One region of the Agrococcus jejuensis genome, then DNA from elsewhere that is predicted to be linked to it. Evidence: predicted binding sites of a transcription regulator. Region 1 holds the regulator's gene; the other holds the start of a gene.
What was found. The regulator HspR, encoded in region 1, represses chaperone genes until heat shock. The targets are predictions, from matches to a motif close to AAGTTGAGTCNNNNNGACTCAACTT.

Region 1 (10,154 bases):
CAGCGTCGTCGGTGCGCACGTGACGCCGATGCCCGCAGCGGCGAGCATGTCGTCGTGCACGACGACGTCGGTGAGCGTCGTCTCGCCCGTGTTCGTGACGGTGAAGCCCCAGAGGATCTGGTCGCCGGCATCGTGGACGCCGTTGCCGTTCACGTCGACGACGTCGGTGATCTCCTTGTCGAGCCCGATGCCCGGCTGCAGGGGGATGTTCGTGAACGTGCAGCGCACGTCGAGCGCGCCCGATCCCTGTGCCACCGAGACCGAGCCGCTCGTACCCGAGCCCGACGCCACGACGGTGCCCGACGCCTCGTCGACGCACTGCCAGGTCGTCGTGTAGTTCGCCAGGTCGGTCGTGCCCACGCCGACCTCGGTGAAGGTGCCAGCGACGCCGTCCACGCCGAGCAGCGGACCGGCCGTCTCGCTCGCCTGGTCCTGCACGCCGACGTCGTCGCCCTCCGTCACGCCGACGTACGGCGTCTGGGTGCCGGAGCCGCTCAGCTCGACGCGGAACTGGTCGGTCGGCGCGTAGCGCCCCTCCGGCAGGTCCTTCTCGACGAGCAGCAGGTTCGGGTACGCGCAGCTCGCCATGTCGGCGAGCGTGCCAGGCACGGTCACGGCCGTCTGCGACAGGATGGCGCCCGTCTGCGGCGCGACACGGGTCACGGTCGTGCCGGAGCCGATGGCGATGCTGCCGTCGGCGACGACGGCGAGCGACGCGTACTGCCCGAGGTTCGCGGGCATCGTGCTGATCGATGCCGCCGTGTAGGCGACGGAGCCGGCGGCCGTGGCGATGGGCGCATCGACGCGCGCGAACGTGCCCGCCGCGGTCGAGCTCGAGTTCGACACGACGTAGAGGTTGCCGACCGCGTCGAACGCCATGTCGCCGTTGGTGCCGAGGCCGGAGATCGTGCCCACCTGCCCGATGAGCGTGCTCGTGGCGGTGTCGAACGCGTAGAGCACCCAGGGCGAGCCACCGGTCGCGAAGTAGTAGATGCCCGTCGCCGGGTCGATGGCGCCCGCGATCGTCGCCGACGTGTTCGCGACGCCAGGGAACGTCTGCGTCGTCTCGGTCGCCGCGTCGTAGCGCAGCACCTGTCCGGCGGTGCGGTCGTAGCCGTACAGCAGGTCGCCACCGCCCTCGGGCAGCGCGATGGCGTTCACGGCGTTGCCCGCAGGCACCGTGAAGGCGCCGTTCGCCGACGTCGCGCCGGTGGCGGCGTCGATCCTCGTGATCTGCCCGGTGCCACTCGTCGCGTAGACGACGCCGCTCGTGCACGTGAACGCGGGCTGCGCGGCCTGCGCCGCAGGTGCGGCGAGGGAGGAGACGGCCGTCACCCCGGCCAGCGCGAGCATCCCTGCCACGAGCATGCTCGTCCATCGGCGGACTCGCGCTGCGGTGCTGCGGCGTGCGTCTGGGGTGGTGGGCACGGAGACTCCTCGATCCGAGGCGCAGTCGGTTCAGACGCCTCCAGGTGTCAAGACGAGGCGCGGTCGCGAACGTGACGCGGGTGCGCAGGACTCGTCGACGACTGTCCCCCGACGCTCCGATGCCCATCCGCGCGGCGTCACGAATCGATGCGCGACGCGTCAGCGGATGCGTGACCACCGATCCGAGGAGCCTGCCGATGGATGCGGACCCGACCACCGTGCGACTGACCGACCGTGCGTTGGCGCGCATCGCCGTCGTGCATCGACGCGCATCCGATCGACTCGACGTCGTCGCGCTCCAGCGAGCGACGGAGCGGCGACCGGATGTCGCGGCACCCACCGCGCCGTGCGATGGGGATGCGCCGTGACGCATGCGGTCGTCGCGTGGACGCGCCTCGAGGCCGCCTCGCGCGCGCTCGTGACGGCCCTCCGCGCGGAGGCTGCCACGACGGACGACGACGAGCTGCGATCGCTGCTCGAGGCGAGCCGGGCCGCCGTGGAGCGCGAGACGAGGATGGCCGCGCGCTCGTCGACTGCGGCCGTCGACCGCAAGGTGCGCGAGCTGGAGTGGCGGCTCGCCGTGCTCGCGGACGTCGCCGAGGCGGTCCGCGTGCCGCGGGGCCGCGGGTGGCGACGCGACGCCGACCTCACCGACTTCCTCGTGGACGTGCGGCCGCGCGACCGGTGAGCTCGTCGGTGCCGCAGCGCCTGCAGCCGCGTGGGATCATGGAGTCCATGCCCGACGCGAACGAGCCCCCCGCGGGTCTCGGCGACGGCATCCGCGCCCGCATGCTGCTCGTCGGCGGGGCATCCGGATCGGGCAAGTCGCGACTCGCGGAGTCCTCCGGGCTGCCGGTGCTGCGCCTCGACGACTTCTACCGCGTCGCGGGCGACCCGGCGCTGCCGCTGCTCGAGACCGGCGAGGTCGACTGGGATCACCCCGGCTCCTGGCACCTGCCCGACGCGATCGCGGCGATCGAGCAGCTCGCGACGACCGGACGCACGCAGGTGCCCGACTACGACATCTCGCTGAGCGACCGCGTCGGCTGGCGCACGCTCGACCTCGGCGACGCGCAGGCGTTCGTCGCCGAGGGCATCTTCGCGAGCGAGGTCGTCGCGCCGGCGCTCGAGCGCGGCCTGCTGCTCGATGCGATCGCGGTGCGCCGCCCGCGCGGCGCCACGATGGCGTTCCGCTTCCTGCGCGACCTGCGCGAGCGGCGCAAGAGCCCCGCGTTCCTCGTGCGCCGCGGGCTGCTGCTCGCGCGCCGCGAGCCGGCGATCGTGCGAGCGCTGACGGATGCGGGATGCCGCCCGCTGCGGCCGCGCGCGATCCGCCGCGAGCTCGCGCGCCACGCCGCCTGATCCGAGCGGCCCCGCGTCAGACGGGCAGCAGCCCGGCGCGCTCGCCGTCGCGGCGCACGCGCCACGCCCAGAGCCTGGGCCCGGCGACGTAGCCGGCGAGCGCCGACAGCGCCGTCGACAGCACGAGCGACAGCGCCACGACGATGCCGAGCCCGAGCCCGCTCGTGAGCAGGCCGACGAGGGTCGTGACGCCGCTGCCGACGATCGTGATGCCCGCCTGCACGAGCGTGCCGATGCCGCAGCACCACCACGTGATCTCGCGCGGACGCGGCACGCCTGCGCGCCGCAGGATGCGCACGCTCGTCGACGCCCCGAGCGCCACGAGACCCGCGGCGACGAGCACGGCGACGACGACCGTGACGATCCACGGCGTCGGGTCGATGCTCGCGAGCCAGTCGTCGACCGCATCCTCGATGCCGCCCGAACCTGCGACGAGCTCGACGAGGAGCCACCGGGCGAGGGCGACGACGATCGCGACGACCGACAGCGCGACGACGAGGTTCACCCCGACGGTCACGAACGAGAGGCCCCAGCCGCCGGCGTCGCGCGCCGCGCGACGCACGTGCGGCGGCAGCGCGGGCCTCGGGATGCGCTGCGCGCGACCCGCCACGTCAGTCGACCCGCGACAGCTCGGCCGCGTCGGCCTCGACGGCGCGTCGCTCGGCGTCGACCTCGGCCTGCCTCGCCTCGGCCTCGATCTGCGCCCACGTCGGGCGCGGCCGGAAGGCCAGCAGGTAGGTCCAGCCGAACAGCATGCCCACGACCCCCGTGAGCACGATCGACACCGCGAGGCACGCGAAGAGGTAGCCCCACGCCGAGCCGATCGTGAACGCCGCCGACGACGACGACGCGAGCGAGAAGAACAGGCCTCCGATGAGCGCCGTCGGCCATCCGACCGATCCGACGAGGCCGCCGATCGCCGTGGTCGTCGCGTACGCGAGCGCGATCGAGCGCTTGATGCCCACGAGCCCCGCCGAGCGGTGCCAGAGGAGGCTGGCGACGCATCCGGCCGCGGCGATCGCGCCGGTGACGAGCAGCACGATGAGGATCGTGAGCGGGATGCGCGCCGGATCGGCCCAGAACGCCACGAGGTCGGTGAGGCTGTCGGCCTCGAGCGCGTCGAGGCCGCTCGTGCCGCCCTCGGAGAAGGAGCCCCAGAGCAGCAGCACGATGGCGGCGGTGACGAACAGGTGGGTCGCGAGCGCGAGCAGCAGCTGCCCGACGAGCGAGCCGAGCAGCGCGGCGCCCGTCTGCCTGCGCGTCAGCCGCCGCTTCGGCGGCGCGTGCAGCACGGGCGGGAAGGGCATGGGCGGCGGGCCGTAGGCGCCGTACGGCATCGGCTGGCCGTACGGGCTCGGCGGCCCGTAGGGCGCCGGGTAGCCGTACGGCATCGGCTGGCCGTACGGAGCGCCGTACGCGAGCGGCTGGCCGTACGGCATCGGCTGCCCGTACGGCGACCAGCCGACGGGTGCCGGTTGCGCGAGCGCGACCGAGGCGGATGCGGGATGCGGCGGCTGCGGCGGCACGGGGGCGGCGGGCGCCGGGTACGGGCCGGCCGGGTTCGGGCCTCCCGCCTGCGGCGCCATGGGCATGCCCTGCATGCCGCGCTGCTGGGCCTCCCACGCCATCCGCGCCGCGACGGAGGGCGGCACGGCGCCCGCCATGGGATTCGCGAGCGGCGGTGGCAGTGCGCGCGTGCGGCGGTCGCGCTCGCGGCGCTCGGCGCGCTGCGCCATCGCGGTCTGCGGCACCAGGCCGTCGGGCGCGGACTCGGCGGCGCGACGCCGCTTCGGCTTCGCGACGACGTCGGCGGGCACGGGGGTGTCGCTGCCTGGCGGCGGCGGGGCCTCGAGCTCGCTCACGCACGCGACGGTACCCCTCGTCGCTGGGACGATCGTGCACCGCGGCTCGGCGGCGCCCGCACGTCGCGGCGCAGCGGCGTCAGCGCTTCGCCGGCTCCGAGCGCTCGTGGAAGATGCCGGCCATCCACAGCCACACGAGCGCGCCCGCGACGATCGTCGCGATGCCCGAGCCGATGGCCGTGAGCGCGATGCCGATCGCGGCGTTGCCGAGCACCTGGCTCACGCTGTCGCTCGTGCCGAACAGCAGGCCGCCGAGCGCGCCGACCGTGCCGGTGACGATCGTCGCGACGACCGTGCCCATCGGCACCGCGACCGTCGTGACCATGCCGGGGCGCCGCACGCCGTGCGCGCGCAGCACGAGCACGCTCACGACCGCGCCGCCCACGAGCAGCACGGCGCCGACGATCGCGAACGCGATCGTGATGCCCGACATCGCGTTCGGGTCGATGGATGCGAGCGTGGAGTTCGCGTCGGCTGCGGCGCCCGTGCCGGCGACGGCGTTGGCGATCACGACGACGACCGTCTTCACGATCGTCGCGAGCTGCCAGATCGCGAGCGGCACGGCCAGCAGCGTGAAGCCGGCCGTGACGAGCGGCAGGGCGATGGCGCCGGCGATGATCGCGCCGCGGCGAGCCTTGCGCTCCGGCGTGAGGGGCTTCGCAGGCTGCTTCGCCGCCTCCGTCGTCGTAGGCGCGGCCTTCGCGGGCGCCGTCTTCGCGGGTGCCGAGGGCGGCGTCACCGCGGTCCGTGCGTCCGGCACCGGCGACGTCGGGCGGGTCGGCTCGGTCGGCGGGGTCGCGGTGGTGTCGCTCACGGCACCATCATGCACCGGCCAGACCCGGTCGGGCCTTCGCGCGTCAGCCGCGATGCAGCGGCCGCCACACGACGACCTGGTTGCGCTTCGCCGGGCGCGCGCCCGAGCGGATCGACGTCACGCCCTCGACCCCGGCCGCGAACACGCGCCCGCGGCGGTCGATCACCTGGTCGGCGAGCGTCGCCTCGAGCTCGCGCACGCGCTCCTTGAGCCCGCGCACCTCGTTCGACAGGTCGAGGATGCGGCGGATGCCCTCGAGCGACACGCCCTCCTGCGACAGCAGCTGCACCTGGCGCAGCTGCCCGATGTCGCGCATCGAGTAGCGGCGCGTGTTGCCCGCGGTGCGCTGCGGCTGCACGAGCCCGATGCGGTCGTACTGGCGCAGCGTCTGGGGATGCATGCCCGCGAGCTCGGCAGCGGCCGCGATCGAGAAGATCGGGCTCGACTCGTCGAGATCCTCCGGCATGCGTCCCACGCTCACCTCGCCTTCGACAGCAGGTCGTCCCTCGGCGACTCGTCGCCCGAGGCCGCCGCGAACGCCTCGAGCGCATCCCGCTGCGCGGCGTTCAGGTGCGACGGTACCGCGACCTGCACGGTCGCGAGCAGATCGCCCGTGCCCTGCTTGGCGGCGACGCCCTTGCCCTTGACGCGCAGCACGCGACCCGACGGCGTGCCGGGCGCGACCTTGAGGCGCACGGTGCCGCCGCCGACGGTCGGCACCTCGATCGTGGCGCCGAGCGCGGCCTCCGCGAACGTCACGGGCACGTCGAGGCGGATGTCGCGCCCATCCATGCGGAACACCGGATGCGGTCGCACCTGCACCGTGACGATGAGGTCGCCGGGCGCGCCGTTCGTGATGGATGCCTGGCCCTTGCCGCCGATGCGGATCTTCTGGCCGTCGTGCACGCCCGCAGGGATCTTCACGGTCATCGAGCGTCCTCCGACCGTGAGCTTGAGCGTGTCGCCCTGCACGGCCGAGAGGAAGTCGAGCTGCGCGTTCGCGGTGACGTCGCGACCCCTCTGCGGTGCGCGCGGGGTGCCGAAGCCGCCACCGCTGCCGAACATGCCGCCGAGGATGTCCTCGAAGTCGCTCTGCTGGTACTGCACCCGCGGGCCGCCGCCCTGGTTGAACATGCCGCCGAAGACGTCCTCGAAGCCACCCTGCGCGCCGGGCGCGAAGCGCGGACGCCCACCCGCCATGGCGCGCACCGAGTCGTACTCCTCGCGCTGCTTCGGGTCGGACAGCACCGAGAACGCCTCGGAGATCTCCTTGAACCGCGCCTCCGCCTTCGCGTCGCCGGGGTTCGAGTCGGGGTGGAACTGCCGCGCGAGCTTGCGGTACTGCTTCTTCAGGTCGGCAGCCTCGACGTCCTTCTGGACGCCGAGCACCTTGTAGAAGTCCTTGTCGAACCAGTCGTTGCTCGCCATGCGACTACTCGCCCGCAGGCACGAACACGGCGACCTTGGCGGGGCGCACGAGGCGCTCGCCGATGCGGTAGCCGCGCTGCACGACGTCGGCGACGACCATCTCGGTCACCTCCGGGTTCGGCAGCTGCGCGATCGCCTCGTGCACGGCCGTGTCGAACGGCTCGCCCGCGACGCCCACGGCCTCGAGGCCGAGGCCCGCGATCGCGGCGCGCAGCTTCTGCGCGACGATCGCGAGCGGCGAGCCCTCGAGGTCGCCGTGCTGGTCGGCGCGATCGAGGTCGTCGAGCGCCGGCAGCAGCGCCGACAGCACGGATGCCGTCGTCGCCACCTTGTCGGCGGCCCGCTCGCGCTCGACGCGGTTGCGGTAGTTGACGTACTCGGCCTGCAGCCTGCGCACCTCGTCGTTCGCGGCCGCGATGGCCGCCTCGACGCCCGCCGCCTCGTCGGCGAGGCGCTGGGCCTCGCCCTCGAGCAGCGCCCGGTCCTCGGCACTCAGGTCGTCGGCTGCGGGGGCGGGCGCGGGTGCCTCGGCACCCGCATCCGCCGCCTGCTGCTCCGACGCCTGCTCGGTCGCCGCCTGCTCGGCGGCTGCCTGCGCATCCGCGGGGCTCTGGCGCGCCTCGCCGGTCTCGGGGTCGATCCTCCGCTTGTCGCGGAAGACGGGGCCCTCGTCCTGCGTGTCGTCGGTCATCGCGCTTACTTCTTCTCGTCCTCGTCGTCGACGATCTCGGCGTCGACCACGTCGTCGTCGTTCGACGCGGGCTGCTCGCCCTGCGGCTGCTCGCCGGCGTCGCCCTCGGGGGCGGCCTGCGACTGCTGCTGGTAGAGCGCCTCGCCGAGCTTCTGCTGCGACGCGTTGAGCGTGTCGAACGCCGTCTTCAGCGCCTCGTCGTCGTCGCCCGCGAGCGCCGTCTTGAGCGCGTCGACGTCGGCCTGCACCGAGGTCTTCACGTCGTCGGGCAGCTGCTCGGCGTTGTCGGTCAGCAGCTTCTCGACCGAGTAGACGAGCTGCTCGGCGTTGTTGCGCGTCTCGGCCGCATCGCGACGGGCCTTGTCGGCCGCGGCGTTCTCCTCGGCGTCCTTGACCATGCGCTCGATGTCGTCCTTCGAGAGGCTCGAGCCGCCCGTGATCGTCATCGACTGCTCCTTGCCCGTGCCCTTGTCCTTGGCGGACACGTGCACGATGCCGTTCGCGTCGATGTCGAACGTGACCTCGACCTGCGGGATGCCGCGGGGCGCGGGTGCGATGCCCGTGAGCTCGAACGTGCCGAGGGCCTTGTTGTCGCGCGTGAAGTCGCGCTCGCCCTGGAACACCTGGATCGCGACGGACGGCTGGTTGTCCTCGGCCGTCGTGAACGTCTCCGAGCGCTTCGTCGGGATGGCGGTGTTGCGCTCGATGAGCTTCGTCATCATGCCGCCCTTGGTCTCGATGCCGAGCGACAGGGGCGTGACGTCGATGAGCAGCACGTCCTTGCGCTCGCCGCGCAGCACGCCGGCCTGCAGGGCGGCGCCGACGGCGACGACCTCATCCGGGTTCACGCCCTTGTTGGGCTCCTTGCCACCCGTGAGCTTCTTCACGAGCTCCGAGACGGCGGGCATGCGGGTCGAGCCGCCGACGAGCACGACGTGCGCGATCTCGTCGACCGAGACGCCGGCCTCGCGGATGACGTCCTCGAAGGGCTTGCGGGTGCGCTCGAGCAGGTCGGAGGTGAGCTGCTCGAACTGCGCGCGCGTGAGGGTCTCGTCGAGGTTGGCGGGGCCGTTCTCGGTGAGCGAGAGGTAGGGCAGCTGGATGCTCGTCGACGTCGACGACGAGAGCTCCTTCTTCGCCTGCTCCGCGGCCTCCTTGAGGCGCTGCCTCGCGATCTTGTCGCTCGAGACGTCGACGCCCGTCGACTCCTTGAACTTCTTCGTCAGCCACTCGACGACGCGCTCGTCCCAGTCGTCGCCGCCGAGGCGGTTGTCGCCGGCGGTCGAGCGCACCTGGATCGTCGAGAAGTCGTCGTCCTTGCCCACCTCGAGCAGCGAGACGTCGAACGTGCCGCCACCGAGGTCGAAGACGAGGATGAGCTCGTCCTCCTTGCCCTTGTCGAGGCCGTACGCGAGGGCAGCGGCCGTGGGCTCGTTGATGATGCGCAGCACCTTGAGGCCCGCGACCTCGCCGGCCTCCTTCGTGGCCTGGCGCTCGGCGTCGTTGAAGTAGGCAGGCACCGTGATGACGGCGTCGGTGACGGGCTCGCCGAGGTACGTCTCGGCGTCGCGCTTCAGCTTGCCGAGGATGCGCGCCGAGATCTCCTGCGGCGTGTAGCGCTTGTCGTCGATCGCCGTCGTCCAGTCGGTGCCGATGTGGCGCTTGACGGAGGCGATGGTGCGGTCGACGTTCGTGACGGCCTGGCGCTTGGCCGGCTCGCCGACGAGGGTCTCGCCGTCCTTCGCGAAGGCGACGACCGAGGGGGTCGTGCGGAAGCCCTCCGCGTTGGCGATGACGGTGGGCTGACCGGCGTCGAGGAATGCGACGACGGAGTTGGTGGTGCCGAGGTCGATGCCGACTGCTCGTGCCATGGTGGCTGCTCCTTGGTTCTGGGTCTGATGTCTGCGCGGGCTCGCGCCCGTGGGATCTGCCTGATTCCGGCGGAGGAGCCTGCCGGCAACCCCCCATGACTGACGGCAGGCTCGTCCTCCGGAACCATCGCACGGCGTCGATCCCGACTTGAGCCGTGCAGACTCAACATTGGCACTTGAGTCGGGTGCAGTCAAGTTCTGCAGCCCAGGGTTCCCTATGCATCGGGCTCCCGCGCCTCCGGCCCCGATCCCTGACCGGTCACTCGTTGCGCCGACTGGTCACAGTTGCACCCCGACTGGTCGCAGTTTCAGGCTGACTGGTCGCTATTGCACCGGACTGGTCGCAGTTTCGGTGCAACTGCGACCAGTCCCGATCCCGACGACCTCCCACCGGAGCCTCGCGCCGCAGCGATGGATGCGCGGGCCGCCGGGCTAGCGTGGCCCCATGAGCAGGGTGCGACGCAGGCTGCACGGCGAGGCGGTGCGGCACGCGCTGTCGATCGCCGCATCCACGATCCTCATCGTCGGCATCACCGCCACGATCGCACTCGTGACGCAGGGTCGGTTCGCGTTCGCGGACTCGCTGCTCGTGGGCATGACGCTCGTCTTCGCCGCATACGGTCCGATCTTCGTGTGGCTCACGCACCTCGCGTTCGGACGCCTCCGCGGCGCGGCGCTGCGCGCCCGGCTGCAGCGCA
Region 2 (10,154 bases), 480 kb from region 1:
CACGCATGGATCTGGCCGGGCGTGTCGCCGGCGGGGTGTGGGGTCGCACGTCTGGAAGACGAGCGAGCGATGCGGATGGTGACGGTCGGGGCACATCCTGCACACGCGGATGCGCCGTCAGCGGGGTCACGAGCGTGCATCCCACCCGTGGCGGCGCTGGCTGCGCATCGCGGCGGCCGCGCCGCGACGAGCGTCAGCGTGAGGCGAGCACTCGGCGCCGCGTGGCACCGTACGACGGCGCCGTGCGCGGCGCTCGGCGGCGCTCGGCGGCGGTGCCGCGGCGCTCGATCGCGGCGACGCCCACGCACAGCAGGGCGAGCATGCCCAGCAGCATGATCGCGATCGCCGCGTACACGACGACGCCCAGGTTCATGAGGTCCTGCGCCTGCTGCACCATGTCCATGTCCGCTCTCCTTCGGCTCGCTTCGAGCCTCGCGGCAGGAGGGGGTGCGGCGCGTCGTCCGAGAGGCTCGCGGCCGTCATCCTCGGGGATGATCTGCGGCGACGCCAGGGTGCGACGCACGTCGGCGGCCGTGGCTACCGTGGTCGGCATGCAGCAGCGCATCAGCCTCATCACCCTCGGCGTGCACGACCTCGCCCGCGAGCGGGCGTTCTACGAGGCGCTCGGGTGGGCGGATGCGCAGCAGCCCGACGGCGAGGTCTGCTTCTTCCAGGCGGGCGGCATGGCGTTCGGGCTGTGGACGCGGCTGGGCGGGCACGGGGCGCCGGGCATCGAGATCGCCCACAACGTGCGCACGCCCGACGAGGTCGCGGCGGTGCTCGCCGAGGCCGAGGCCGCCGGCGGGTCGATCGTGCGGCCCGCCGAGGTGGCGGAGTGGGGCGGCACGTCGGGCGCGTTCGCCGACCCCGAGGGCTACGTGTGGGAGGTCGCGCACAACCCGGGTTGGACGATCGCCGCCGACGGGTCGATCACGATCTGAGGCGGCCGCGGCGTCAGCGCTGCGTGCGCGCCTCGATGGCGTCGAGCGCATCCTGCGTCACGGCGACCACGATGTCGGCCCAGCGCTGGTCGGCGGCGACGACCTTCGCGACGTACGGGCACACGGGCATGACGTGCAGGCCGTCGGCGCGCGTGGCGTCGAGGGCCGCGACCACGAGCTCGCGGCCGAGCCCCTGCCCGGCGTAGGCGTCGTCGACCTTCGTGTGGAAGAAGACGCGCGCGCCCGCCACCTCCACGAAGTACGCTCTGCCCGCGACGACGCCCGCGTCGTCGACGATCTCGAACCGGTCTCCGGCCTCACCCTTGCGCACGCTGCTCATGCCTCGACCCTGCCACCGGTCGCGGTGCGCGCGCACCCCCTGGCGCGCGCGCCGGCGGGGGGCGCCGCGCATCGGCGGCGGCGCGTCGCCGGCCCGTGCGCGCGTGGCGCATCCGCCGACTGTCAGGATCGACGCATGACGATCGAGCCCGACGCCAAGGACTGGACCTGGGTGCTCGAGCGCCCGTGCGCCGAGTGCGGGTTCACGCCCGAGGTGCCCGACGACGAGCTGCCCGCGCGCATCCGCACGGCGGTCGGCACCGTGCACCACGCGCTGCACGACGCCGACGTGCGCGAGCGCCCCGACGCGGCGACGTGGTCGAAGCTCGAGTACGCCGCGCACGTGCGCGACGTGTGCCGCATCATGCGCGAGCGTCTCGTGTCGATGCTCGAGCACGACGACCCGACGTTCGCGAACTGGGATCAGGATGCGACCGCCATCGAGGAGGCGTACGGCGAGCAGCGCCCACCGCGCGTCGCCATCGAGCTCGACGTCGCCGCCGCCGACCTCGCCGACGCGTACGCGTCGGTGCCGGCGGATGCGTGGGAGCGCACCGGCAGCCGCTCGAACGGCTCGCGCTTCACGGTGCGCTCGCTGGGCGTCTACGCGCTGCACGACCTCGAGCACCACGCCTGGGATGTGACGAAGGGCTGACTCCGGCCTGCGGCCCCGTCCGCACCCATCGGCCCTCGCAACCGCCGTCGGGGCCGTCTCACCAGTTGGTCGAGGAGCGCGCGAGCCCTTGGGCGAGCCCGCGTCACGAGACCACGCGACCCCGTCTCCTGCCCGGCCACGCGCGCGGTCGAGTCGGGCGGGCGCGTCACGAGGTCTCGTGACGCGGAGGCGCTGCGCGCCTGCGCTCCTCGACCAGCTGTGGGGTGACGCCCTCGTCGCGCACGGGCAGGGCGATGGCGATGGCGCGAGGGGAGGGCATGGGGTCGAGCCTGCCAGCCCCTGCTCGCCGTGGGCGAACGCCCTGGCGGGAATGCCGCATCCCGCCCATGCGTCGTACTTGAGCGTAGGGCGCTCACATTCACGGTGGGCCGCCCGACGAGCCACCTGAGGAGGCAGCATGCCCCAGTTCACCGGTCCCAGCGGATCGTTCGACGACTTCCTCGCGCGACTGCGGCAGGCGCAGGGCGCCGGCCGTCAGGTCGACGTCTCGCGACTGCTCACGCGTCGCGCCGCCACGATCCTCGCCCGCGCCGTCGAGCGCGCCCGCGAGCACGGCCACCAGGACGTCGACGCCCTGCACCTGCTGCAGGCGACCGTCGCGCACCCGCAGGTCGCCGAGGCCATCCGCGCCGCCGGCGCCGACACCGACGCCATCGAGTCGGCCGCCGAGGAGCGCCTGCCCGCCGAGACCGAGGCGAGCGAGACGCCCTCGGTGCTCACGGCGAGCGCGCAGCGCGTGCTGCGCGACGCGTACCAGGTCGCCCGCGCGAACGGCGCGAGCTACATCGACCCCGAGCACCTGCTCTTCGCGTTCCTGCTCGCGCAGGACACGGTCGGCGGACGCATCCTCGACGCCGCGGGCGTGAACCAGGAGTCGCTGGGTCGCGCGATGGCGGAGGCGCAGCGCGAGCAGCTCGAGGGCCGCGAGCCCGCGACGAGTCGCGACGGCGAGCCCATCGACGCCGACTCCACCACCCCGACGCTCGACCAGTACGGCATCGACCTCACGGCCCGCGCCGAGCGCGGCGAGATCGACCCCGTCATCGGCCGCGCCGACGAGATCGCGCAGACGATCGAGATCCTCGCGCGCCGCACGAAGAACAACCCCGTGCTCATCGGCGAGGCCGGCGTCGGCAAGACGGCGATCGCCGAGGGCCTCGCGCAGGCCATCGTCGCCGGCACGGTGCCGCCGCAGCTCGCGGGCAAGCGCGTCGTGTCGCTCGACATGACCGCCATGGTCGCCGGCACCCGCTACCGCGGCGACTTCGAGGAGCGCATCGGCACGGCGATGGACGAGATCGCCGCCAACAAGGACGACCTCGTCGTCTTCATCGACGAGCTGCACACGATCCTCGGCGCCGGCGGCGGCGAGGGCGGCATGGATGCGGCGAACATCCTCAAGCCGCGGCTCGCGCGCGGCGACCTGCACATGGTCGGCGCGACGACGCTCGCCGAGTACCGCCGCATCGAGAAGGATGCCGCGCTCACGCGCCGCTTCCAGGCGGTGCACGTGGCGGAGCCGTCGGTCGACGATGCCGTCGCGATCCTGCAGGGCATCCGCTCGGCCTACGAGGAGCACCACGCCGTGCGCTACACCGACGACGCCATCCGCGCGGCCGTCGACCTGTCGCACCGCTACGTCACCGACCGCTTCCTGCCCGACAAGGCCATCGACCTCGTCGACCAGGCCGGCGCGCGCCTGCGCCTGCGCCTCGGTGCGACCGTCGACGTCGAGGCCCTCGAGGCCGAGCGCACGACGCTCGAGGCCGACAAGGATGCGGCGATCGCCCGCGAGGACTACGAGGAGGCGTCGCGCCTGCGCGACCGCATCCTCGCGGTGCAGGCGCAGCTCGACGGCGACGCCCCCGCGGTGCCCGCCGACGATGCCGTCGTCGACGTGGCGCAGATCGCCGAGGTCGTGAGCCGTGCGACGGGCATCCCCGCCGCGTCGCTCGGCGACGACGACCGGCAGCGCCTCGCCCGCCTGGGCGACGAGCTGCACGAGCGCGTCGTCGGCCAGGACGACGCCGTCGACGCCGTCGCGCGCGCCGTGCGGCGCTCGCGGTCGGGCATGGGCGACGAGACGCGCCCCATCGGCTCGTTCCTCTTCCTCGGCCCGACGGGCGTCGGCAAGACCGAGCTCGCGAAGACCCTCGCGGCGTCGCTGTTCGGCGACGCGTCGGCGATGGTGCGCTTCGACATGTCGGAGTTCGGCGAGCGCCACACGGTCTCGCGGCTCATCGGCGCCCCTCCCGGGTACGTCGGCTACGACGAGGCGGGCCAGCTCACCGAGCGCATCCGCCGCCGCCCGTACTCGGTGGTGCTGCTCGACGAGATCGAGAAGGCGCACCCCGACGTGCTGACGCTGCTGCTGCAGGTGCTCGAGGACGGCCGTCTCACCGACGGCCAGGGCCGCACGGTCGACTTCCGCAACGCCGTCGTCATCATGACGTCGAACGTGGGGTCCGAGACGCTCGCGAGCCGGTCGGGCGCCATGGGCTTCGTCGCGCACGGCGGCTCGGGCTTCTCGGCCGACGAGCTGCGCGCCCGCGTCATGGGGCGCCTGCGCGAGGCGATGCGCCCCGAGCTCATCAACCGCATCGACGAGATCGTGCTGTTCGGTGCGCTCGAGCGCGAGCAGCTGCACGCGATTGTGCACATGCTGCTGGGCCAGACGTCCGCGCGCCTCGAGCGGCAGGGCATCCGCATCCACGTCGACGACGCGGCGATCGCGTGGCTCGCCGAGCACGGGTACGAGCCCGAGCTCGGTGCGCGCCCGCTGCGCCGCCTCATCCAGCGCGAGGTCGACGACCGCGTCGCCGACCTGCTCGTGGCCGGCTCGGTCGGCGAGGGCGGCGCCGTGGCCGTGACGGCGGAGGCGGATGCGCTCGTCGCGACCGTCGCCGCGCGCGGGCACGCCGAGGATGCGAGGATCGCAGCATGAGCGACGCGACCAGCACCACGGCGGCCGAGACCGCAGCCCAGGGCATCACGATGTTCGGCGCCGAGTGGTGCCGCGACTGCCGCCGCACGAAGGCGCAGCTCGACGGGCTCGGCGTGCCCTACCGGTACGTCGACCTCGAGGCCGAGCCCGACGCCGTCGAGGTGGCGCGCGAGATCTCGGGCCGCACGCAGATCCCCGTCGTCGTCTACCCCGACGCGACGCACCACGTCGAGCCGTCGAACGCCGACGTCGACGCGAAGCTGCGCGAGCTCGGCATCGTCGCGGCCTGACCGCGGCATCCAGCGGCGCATGCGAGGGTGAGCGCATGCGTGCGAGCCGACGAGGGGCAGCCCCCGCCTTCGGGCGGGCGCTGCCCCTCGTCGCATGCGCGGCCGTCGCGGCGGCGCTGCTGACGGGATGCGCCGAGGGAGCGGATGCGGGCGGCGGCGTCGACCTCCTGAGCGGCGGCGGCGAGTCGGCGGGCGCGTGGCCGTCGTCGGTGCCGCGGCCCGACCTGCCGCTCATCGAGGAGACCGACCTCATCATCGCCTTCTCGGCGACCTACGACCTGCAGGGTGGCTCGGTCGACGACTACGCCGCCGAGCTCATGGCCGACGGCTTCGCCGAGCAGGGCGCGTCGACGTACGGCGACGGCAGCCACGTCGTGCTGCTGGAGGTCGAGGGCGACCGCCTGTTCGTGACGATCACCGACGCCTGACGCTGGGCGTCGTGGTGGGTCAGCGCGGCTGACCCGACGGCGCGTACCCGAACGGCTGACCGACGACGCCGTACGGGGCGCCCGCCTGCGGCGCGGCGCCGAACCCGGGCGCCGGCACGACGAGGCCGGGGGCGAGCAGCGGCACCGAGCCCGGCTGCTCGTATCGCAGGCCCTCGACCTTCGACGGCAGGAAGCCGATGACGAGCACGGCGACGCCGCCCGTGACGGGAGCGAGCGCCATGAACCAGCCGCTGAGCCCCGCGTCGTGCAGGCGTCGCGCGCCGAGCGCGTACGTCGGCACCATGAGGGCGAAGGCGATGACGAAGAGGGGCAGCATCGCGACGATGGAGCCGAGCATCCATCCGATGATGTCGATCGGCATCGTCGACGAGCCCGTCGAGCCGACGCTGCTCGCCGACACGGCGTATCCGATCGTCGACGCGATCTGCCCGACGAGCGTCACCATGAGCGGCACCGTCGCGGCGAGCACGACGACGTTCGTGAACAGCTGCGTCCACCAGAACTCGCTGCGGCTCGCGCGGCCCGTGAAGGTCGCGTACTTGCGGAAGAGCCGCGAGACCGACTGGCGGAACGTCGCGCCGTAGATGGGCTGGTCGAGCGGCACGGCGGCGCCAGGGGTCGGGATGGCCATGCCGCCATCCTCGCCCGATCCACCTGGGAGTCGGCGGCGGACTTCTGGGGCGTCTGATCCGTCGCCGCGCGGCTTGGGGTCGCGCCCCCGTGCTGCTGGTCGAGGAGGCCCCGAGCCGCAGGCGAGGAGCCGTCACGAGACCTCGCGACGTGCTCGCTCGACGCGACCATGCGCACGGCTGGGCAGGAGCCGCGAGTCGCGTGGTCTCGTGACGCGTGCTCGCCCTTCGGGCTCGCGCGCTCCTCGACCAGCTGGTGGGGCGGCGGTTCCCCGGTCAGCGACCGCGGAACGTGGGCGTGCGCTTCTGCTGGAACGCGGCGAAGCCCTCGACGTAGTCGTCGGAGCGCGCCAGTCGCGCCTGCGCCCGCGTCTCGTGCGCCATCGACCGCCACAGGCCGAGGCGCTCGTCGCGCAGCTCGCGCACGAGCTCCTTGGATGCGCGGAACGCGAGCGTCGCACCCTGCGCCGCGTGGGCGGCGGCGGCGCGCGTCGCATCCAGCACCTCGTCGTCGGGCAGCGCCTGCGAGAACAGCCCGGCGGCGACGGCCTCCGCGCCGGTCATGAGCCGACCCGAGTAGACGAGGTCGAGCGTGCGGTGGGTGCCGAGGCGCTCGACGAACAGCGCGTGGCCGCCCGAGTCGAGCGTCGCGCCGAGGTTCGCGAACGGGCTGCCGATCTTCGCCGACTCCGCGACGTAGACGACGTCGGTCGCGACGAGCAGGCCGAGGCCCACGCCGAGGCACGCGCCGTGCGCCGCCGCGAACGTGGGCGCGGGGAAGGCGCTGAGGTGCTCGAGCAGCGGCTGCACGCGGTGGCCGAGGAAGCCCTGGACGTCGTCGGTCGCCGGGTCGACCTCCGAGATGTCACGGCCGGCGCAGAACGACGGACCCTCGCCGCGCAGCACGAGCGCGCGCACGCCCGCCGACTCCGCGTCGGCGACCGCCATGGCGAGGTCCTGGATGGCCGTCTCGTCGAGCGCGTTGCGGCGCTGGGGTGCGTCGAGGGTGATCTCGGCGACGTCGTGCTCGATGGTGAGGTCGATCATGCTGCTCCTTCGCGCTCGCATCCATCCTCTCGTGCTGGGCGAGGGGATGCGAGGCTCAACGGCCGTATGGCTGCTGCTGCGTGGGCTGGCCCGGCTGGCCGGGCTGGCCGGAGGGCGGCTGGCCGTACGGCGCCTGCCCGTACGGTGCGGGCTGCTGCCCGTACGGCGCCTGTCCGTACGGAGCCTGCTGCCCGAACGGCGCGCCAGGCCCGAGGTCGGGCTTCGACGGGAGGAATGCCATGACGAGCGGCACGATCGAGCCGCCCGGCACGAGGCACAGCAGCATGAGCCACCCCGAGAAGCCGGCGTCGCGGATGCGTCGCGCACCGATCGCGTACGACGGCAGCGTGAGCGGCAGCATCAGCACGACCATCACGATGGTGGGAAGCAGGATCGCGGGCAGGATGCGCGCGACCTCGGGTGTCGGGTGCGACGCGGCATCCCAGATCGCGACGCCCGCGATCGCGAACGCGACGATCATCACCACGAAGACGTAGATGCCGAGCACGAGCTGCGGCCACCAGTACTCGCCGCGGCTCGCGCGGCCGCCGAACGCGACGTAGCCGCGGAAGAAGCGGCCGACGGCCGCGCTGAAGCCGATGCCGTGCACGGGCACGCCGATGGGGACGCCTGCTGCCGGGGAGGTCATGCGACGATCCTCGCGCGGATGCACTGGACGCGCGGTGCGAAGGTCGACGACGGCGCAGCCGTCGTCGACCGCGCGTCAGCTGTCGTCGTCGACGACGCGTCAGCCGTCGTAGTCGACGACGACGCGCTCGCCCTTCGGATGCGACTGGCACGTGAGCACGTAGCCGCGGTCGATCTCGTCGGGCTCGAGCGCGTAGTTCTCGGTCATCGACACGCTGCCCTCGACGACGCGCGCCCTGCACGTGCCGCACACGCCGCCCGCGCACGCGAACGGCACGTCCTGCCGCACGCGCAGCGCCGCGTTGAGGATCGACTCGTTCGCCGCGACCGGGCTCTCGACGCTCGCCGACTGGCCGTCGAGCGTGAAGTCGAGGCGCCACGTGGGCTCGCCCTTGCGCACGTCGACCGGGCGGCCAGCATCCCCCTCGACGCGCTCCGGTCGGCCCGTCGTGAACAGCTCGAAGCGCACGTGGCTCGCGTCGACGCCGCGTGCCTCGAGCACGTCTCGGCACAGCTGCACCAGCTCGAACGGCCCGCACAGGAACCACTCGTCGACCGTCGCGGGCGGGATGAGGGCGTCGAGGATGCGGCCGAGGCGCTCCTCGTCGATGCGGCCGGACAGCAGGGGAGCGGTGCGCTGCTCGCGCGTGAGCACGTGGTGCAGCGCGAGGCGGCCGCGGTAGCGGTCCTTGAGGTCGGCGAGCTCCTCGACGAACATCACGTCGAGCTGCGAGCGGTTCGTGTAGACGAGCGTGAAGCGCGAGTCGTCGGCCGACCCGAGCACGCGGTGCGCCATCGCCATGAGCGGCGTGATGCCGCTGCCCGCGGCGATGCCGACGACGTGGGTGCCCGCGAGCTCGTCGAGGCCCGACGTGAACGTGCCCTGTGGGCTCATCACGTCCACGGCCGTGCCCGGCTCGAGCGTCTCGTTCGCCCACGACGAGAAGACGCCGCCGAGGTCGCGCTTGATCGCGACCGACACGGATCCGGGGGTCGGCGGGCGGCAGATCGAGTACGAGCGACGCACCTCGCGGCCGTCGATCGTGGCGCGCAGGGCCACGTGCTGGCCCGCGACGTAGTCGTACTGGCCGTGCAGCTCGGGCGGCACCGCGAACGTCACCTCGACGCTCTCGGCCGTGAGCGGGCGCACGTCGGCGACCTCGAGGCGGTGGAACTGCCCGCGACGCGTGCGCGGCGGCGTGAGGTTCTGCGCGGCCATCAGAGCACCTTGAAGAAGTCGAAGGGCTCGAGGCACGAGCGGCACTCGTAGAGCGCCTTGCACGAGGTGGAGCCGAAGCGGGCGAGCTCGCGCGTGTCGAGCGAGTCGCAACGCGGGCACTTCACGGCCATCGTCAGGCGCACGGGGCCGTCGAGATGCGGCGCCTTGCCGTTGGGCGGGGCGATGCCGTAGCGGCGCAGCTTCGCGCGGCCGTCGGCGCTCATCCAATCGGTCGTCCACGCCGGCGTGAGCGTGAAGTCGACGCGCACGTCGCCGTAGCCGGCGGCGGTGAGCTGCAGCACGACGTCGTCGCGCATCTGGTCGATCGCGGGGCAGCCCGAGTAGGTGGGCGTGAGCACGACGTGCGCAGCGCGTCCGTCGCTCGCGACCGAGCGCAGCACGCCGAGGTCGGCGATCGTGAGCACGGGCACCTCGGGGTCGGTCACCTGGGCGGCGACCTCCCACGCGGCACGGCTCGACGCGTCGCCCGCGGCCTCGGGCGTCGCGGCGCGGGCGGCGAGCGCGGTCACCACGTCGCCCCCGGGTGCGAGCGCGCGAGCACCTGCATCTCGGCGAGCAGGTAGCCCAGGCGCGTCGAGTGGCTGCCGCGGCGCCCGCCCGCCATCGACGGCTCGACGCTCGGCGTCTCGAGGCCTGCGGCGTCGAGGATCGCCTGGATGCGCGCCAGCACGGGCTCGCGCAGGGTCGAGGGGCGCACGGCGACGCCCTCGAGCCGATCGATCACCGGCTCGTCGCGGAACAGCTCGTCGACGAACGGCCACACGTCGACGAGCGACTGCTGGATGCGCTCGTGCGAGAGCTCCGTGCCGCCGCCGAGGCGCAGCATCCACTGCACGGCGTGGTCGAGGTGGTACGCGACCTCCTTCACCGACTTCGTGGCGATCGCCGCGAGCGCGGGGTCGGCGGAGTCGGCGAGGCGACGGTAGAGCTCGAGCTGGAACGCGGATGCGA

Region 2: a site for HspR is predicted at 2,291-2,315, ahead of BLQ67_RS06995 (ATP-dependent Clp protease ATP-binding subunit). Genes of this name have one in related genera too.

What each region holds. Positions count from the first base shown of each region.
Region 1 is NZ_LT629695.1:1,979,689-1,989,842, reverse strand. It holds gene BLQ67_RS09400 (beta strand repeat-containing protein) at 1-1,353, opposite strand, end outside; gene BLQ67_RS09395 (hypothetical protein) at 1,793-2,116, shown strand; gene BLQ67_RS09390 (ATP-binding protein) at 2,164-2,790, shown strand; gene BLQ67_RS09385 (hypothetical protein) at 2,807-3,400, opposite strand; gene BLQ67_RS16965 (sulfur globule family protein) at 3,402-4,652, opposite strand; gene BLQ67_RS09375 (hypothetical protein) at 4,732-5,466, opposite strand; gene BLQ67_RS09370 (heat shock protein transcriptional repressor HspR) at 5,510-5,932, opposite strand; gene BLQ67_RS09365 (DnaJ C-terminal domain-containing protein) at 5,944-6,894, opposite strand; gene BLQ67_RS09360 (nucleotide exchange factor GrpE) at 6,899-7,585, opposite strand; gene dnaK (molecular chaperone DnaK) at 7,591-9,456, opposite strand; gene BLQ67_RS09350 (DUF1345 domain-containing protein) at 9,902-10,154, shown strand, end outside.
Region 2 is NZ_LT629695.1:1,498,636-1,508,789, reverse strand. It holds gene BLQ67_RS07015 (hypothetical protein) at 194-403, opposite strand; gene BLQ67_RS07010 (VOC family protein) at 552-941, shown strand; gene BLQ67_RS07005 (GNAT family N-acetyltransferase) at 955-1,281, opposite strand; gene BLQ67_RS07000 (DinB family protein) at 1,417-1,935, shown strand; gene BLQ67_RS06995 (ATP-dependent Clp protease ATP-binding subunit) at 2,354-4,900, shown strand; gene BLQ67_RS06990 (glutaredoxin family protein) at 4,897-5,190, shown strand; gene BLQ67_RS06985 (hypothetical protein) at 5,226-5,618, shown strand; gene BLQ67_RS06980 (DUF805 domain-containing protein) at 5,638-6,270, opposite strand; gene BLQ67_RS06975 (enoyl-CoA hydratase/isomerase family protein) at 6,545-7,315, opposite strand; gene BLQ67_RS06970 (DUF805 domain-containing protein) at 7,371-7,964, opposite strand; gene paaE (1,2-phenylacetyl-CoA epoxidase subunit PaaE) at 8,064-9,182, opposite strand; gene paaD (1,2-phenylacetyl-CoA epoxidase subunit PaaD) at 9,182-9,712, opposite strand; gene paaC (1,2-phenylacetyl-CoA epoxidase subunit PaaC) at 9,709-10,154, opposite strand, start outside.